DNA from 2 places in the Fodinicola acaciae genome. Region 1 is predicted to be linked to the other one. Evidence: riboswitches for the same ligand, from Rfam matches in the RefSeq annotation. Region 1 holds a riboswitch; the other holds the start of a gene.
What was found. A riboswitch is a leader RNA that binds a small molecule or an ion and turns the genes downstream of it on or off. The one in region 1 is predicted to bind thiamine pyrophosphate.
Positions count from the first base shown of each region.

Region 1 (2,200 bases):
AGCGCGCCGACCTCCTCGTCCGCCTCGTCGACGACCTGCCGGACGAAGTCGTGGTCGGTCAGCGCGGCGACGACGGCGTCGATCAGGTCCTGCTTGCGGGACGGCCGGTCGCGGCCGAGCGCGGTGAGGATGCCGGCGAGGGCGGAGACGGTCAGCTCGGCCAGGTACGGGCCGATCGGGGGACCGAGGTCGAGCGGCGACTCCCAGGCCAGCGCGGCCGTGGTGACCAGCCGTACGCGGCCGACCGTCGCGCCGTGGTCGGTGACCACTGAGAGATGGCGCTGCGCCGCCACCTCGTCCAGCAGCCCGTATGCCCGAAGGACGCTGAGACAGCGCTGGAGGTCGTCGTCGCGCGGACTGACCCCCAGCAACCGCGCCAACTCCTTGACCGACGGTTCGCTGCCCAGCGCGGCGAGCGCTTCGCAGACCTGGATCGTCGGCAGGTCGAGCCGCTGCAGCGCGCGTACGACGGAGTTGGGGTGCTGGAGATGGTTGGCCAGTGCGAGCAGGCTGTCCGGCGCCGGGTCGGCGGCGTCCGGCCGGCGGCGGAGCAGCTCGGCGAGCCCGTCCTCACCGAGCCGGCGCAGGCCTTCCGCGTCCACGCCGTCAGCTCACCTTTCGCAGCCGGGTCGCGAAGAACTCTGCGGCGGCGCGCGGGTCCTCGGCCTGCGTGATGGCGCGTACGACCACGACTCGCCGCGCGCCGGCCTCGATCACCTCGTCGAGACGATCGGCGTCGATGCCGCCGATCGCGAACCACGGCCGCTCGGAGCCGGCGGTCGCGCGCACCAAGCTGAGGCCCGGCGCCGGCCGGCCCGGCTTGGTCGGCGTCGGCCAGCACGGCCCGGTGCAGAAGTAGTCGACGCCTGGCTCGGTCGCCGCGGCCGACGCCTGGCCGACGTCGTGTGAGGACCGGCCGATCACGACATCGTCGCCGACGATCCGCCTGGCCCAGGAAACCGGCAGGTCGTCCTGTCCGAGATGCAGGACGTCGGCACCGGCGGCGAGCGCGATGTCGGCGCGGTCGTTCACCGCGAACAGCGCACCGTGCCGCTCGCACGCCTCAGCGAGGATCTCCAGCGCGGCCAGCTCCTCGCGCGCTTCCAGCGGACCGTCCGGACCCTTGTCGCGCAGCTGCACGATGTCGACGCCACCGGCCAGCGCCGCGTTCACGAACTCGGCCAGATCTGCGCGGTCGCGACGCGCGTCCGTACACAGATAGAGCCTCGCGTCGGCGAGGCGGTGGCGGGGGTCGCTGTTCATGGTTCCGACCGTAGCGAGTCTCCGGGTTAGGATGGCAGTTGGTCCGCACGGGAGCCTGGGCAAGCCGGGCTGAGAGGAAGCGCGATCCGCTTCGACCGTCGAACCTGATCCGGGTCATGCCGGCGCAGGGAGCGTGGTGATCGGTGACAGCTCGTACGTTGATCGTGGTCGGCGGTGGCGTCGTCGGTCTCTCCATCTGTTGGCGCGCCTCGGCGTCATGGCAGGTCACACTGGTCGATCCTGCCGCCGGCAGCGGCGCGTCGGCGGTCGCTGGCGGGATGCTCGCGCCGGTCACCGAGGCGTGGCACGGCGAGGAGCCGTTGCTGGAGCTCGGCGCCGCCTCGCTCGATGCCTGGCCCGCATACGCCGATGATCTTGCGTCCGCCGCCGGCGTGCCGGCCGGTCTGCGGACGGACGGGACGATCGTGGTCGCCGCGGACGGCACCGATCGCGCCGAGCTCGACCGGCTGGCGGCCTTCCTGGACGGTCTCGGCCGCCAGGTGCGGTCGCTGCGGCCGCGCGAGGTCCGCGAGCTGGAGCCGGCGGTCGCCGGTCCGGTCCGCGGCGGGTTGTCCGTACCGCACGACCACGCGGTCGACAACCGTCAGCTGATGACCGCGTTGTCCCTGGCCATCCGTGACGTGCCGGTCGTACGGACAGCGGCCGCGTCGGTACGCGGCGGCGAGGTGACCCTCGCCGGCGGCGGTGTCCTGCGCGCCGATGCCGTCGTGCTGGCGGCCGGTGCGTACAGCGGCCGGCTCCACGAGCGGTTGTCGCGGGTCGTACGACCGGTGAAAGGCGAGATCCTGCGGCTGCGCGCGCGTCCTGGCACTGTCGGTCCACCGCGGCGGACCGTACGCGCGCTGGTCGCTGGCCGCGCGATGTATCTGGTGCCGCGCGATGACGGCGGTGTGGTGCTCGGCGCGACGCAGTACGA
Region 1 covers NZ_WOTN01000001.1:2,180,118-2,182,317, reverse strand. Annotated here, with positions in the region: gene GNX95_RS10145 (helicase-associated domain-containing protein) at 1-602, opposite strand, end outside; gene thiE (thiamine phosphate synthase) at 607-1,263, opposite strand; TPP riboswitch at 1,301-1,411, shown strand; gene thiO (glycine oxidase ThiO) at 1,407-2,200, shown strand, end outside.

Region 2 (2,200 bases), on a different contig from region 1:
TCGCGGTGGCGGCCGCGCGGTCGGTGATGTCCTTGGCCCTGGCCACCGACTCGGCGAAGCCGGGGTCGGCGTACGTCTCGATCCAGTCCGCATACGGGTTGGCCGCGCCGGTCTGCTCGGTGTGGATCGCGTTGCCGACGTACTCGTAGATCCAGAAGCACGGCAACACGGTCGCCATCAGCGGACCGAAGCCGCCGCGCGCGACGGCCGCCAGCAGGTGGTTGTTGTAGGCGGTGGCGCTCGGCGAGGTCGGGATGTCATCGAGGCCGGTCAGTCCGTATCGCGCGAAATAACGCTCGTGCAGGCCGCGCTCGACGACGATGACATTTGCCGAGCTGCCGGCCAGAAAAGCGGCGTCGTCCGGCGCCGGCGCGATCGCCGCGGCATGCGCCAGGGCCTTGGCGAAATCGGCCAGATAACGCGCGTCCTGGACGAGATAGAAACGAAAAACGTCCTGGTCGAGCGTGCCGGCGGACAACTCCCGGTTGAACGGATGGTTGAGCGTTTCCTTGAGCAGCGGCTGGATCCGGCTCCACACCTGCTCGCAGAACATCAGCTTTCCTTCCAGATCGCGTGAAAATGGTGTGGCGGACCGTGTCCGGTGCCGATGTCCAGATCGTCGGCGGCGGTCAGCGCGGCGGTCAGATAGTCTTTTGCCTCTCGTACGGCCGAAAACCAGTCGTCCCGCATCGGCCGCAACGTCGTTATCGCCGAGGACAGCGTGCAGCCGGTGCCGTGCGTGTTGCGCGTTTCCACGCGTGGCGCGGAAAACTCCACCGGTTCGCGGTCGAGCAGGATGTCGACGCTGTCGCTGCCGGCCAGATGACCGCCTTTGAGCAGCACCACCGGACCGTACGCGCGCAGCCGGCCGGCCTGTTCGTGCATGCCGGCGAGATCGTCGGTTTCCTTGTCCTCCAACAGATCCGCCGCCTCCGGCAGATTGGGCGTGATCAGGTCGGCCAGCGGCAGCAGGTCGTCGCGGAGTGCGCGTACGGCGTCCTCCGGCAGCAGCCGGTGGCCGCTCTTGGCGACCATGACCGGGTCGACGATCAGGTATTTCGGCTTGTAGACGGCGATTTTCGCGGCGACCGTCCGAATCAGGCCGGCGTCGCCGAGCATTCCGGTCTTCACCGCGTCGACGCGTACGTCCTGGAACACCGCGTCGAGCTGCTCGCCGACGAAATCCGCCGGGACCGGGTGGATCGACCGCACGCCTCGCGTGTTCTGCGCGACGACCGCCGTCACGACGGTCATGCCATAGCCGCCGAGCGCCGAGAACGTCTTGAGATCTGCCTGGATGCCGGCGCCGCCGGTCGGATCGGTGCCGGCGATGGTCAACACATGCGGAATCATGGCCGCGACGGTCCCTTCGCTAGTGTTAGCTAGATCAGGTTCGACGGGTCTGATCTCAGCCTCGCCAGACGAGGCACCCCGCCGTCACTAACTCACACCGTAACCTGTTTTCCGCGTACGGCAAACGGCCGCTCGACCGACGACGCAATCGGAATCCGATTGCATCGTCTGTGGCGCACTGACCTGCGGATATGCCGGACCGGGGATGAAGGCCTTAGGTCCGATCGCAACTTTCTTGACCGGTTTTCCGGCGACCCTGGGCGACAGGGTGACATTCGGGCGCCGGATCGCGGGTCCGAATGTCACCCCAGCCGGGAAACCCGCAGGTCAAGAGCCAACAGAGGACGCAATCGGAATCCGATTGCGTCCTCTGACCAGGCGGCTGCGGTGGAGAGGGGGGTCAGCTGCCGACGGCGACCTGGGGCGGCGGACCGGCTGGGCGGGAGGCGGCGCGGCGAGTGCGCCGCGCGCGTGTCGGCTGCGCCACCGACACCGTCGGCTCCTCGACCTCGGCGGCCGGAGGCTCGGGCTCGGCCTCAGCGACAGCGGGCTCGGCGGCCGGCGAGGCGGACACAGGCTCGACCGGCTCCACGACCAGGCTGTTGTCGCTCACGTCGTCGATCGGCGAGGCGTCCTCGGCGGTGACCACGTCGTCGGCGTCCTCGACCGGCGGACGCGGCTTGGGCGCGCTCTCGGCGGAGTCCTTGCCGCGGTTGCGCTTGCGCCGGCCACTGCCTTCCGCGCTGGACACCTGCTGCTTGTTGTCCTTGTCGACCGGCTCGGTGTGGATGATCAGGCCGCGGCCATGACACACCTCACAGGTCTCGCTGAAGGCCTCCAGCAGGCC
Region 2 covers NZ_WOTN01000002.1:2,278,141-2,280,340, reverse strand. Annotated here, with positions in the region: gene tenA (thiaminase II) at 1-553, opposite strand, end outside; gene thiD (bifunctional hydroxymethylpyrimidine kinase/phosphomethylpyrimidine kinase) at 553-1,353, opposite strand; TPP riboswitch at 1,348-1,444, opposite strand; gene GNX95_RS26020 (Rne/Rng family ribonuclease) at 1,754-2,200, opposite strand, start outside.
Region 2: another riboswitch for thiamine pyrophosphate. It lies ahead of thiD (bifunctional hydroxymethylpyrimidine kinase/phosphomethylpyrimidine kinase); the one in region 1 lies ahead of thiO (glycine oxidase ThiO).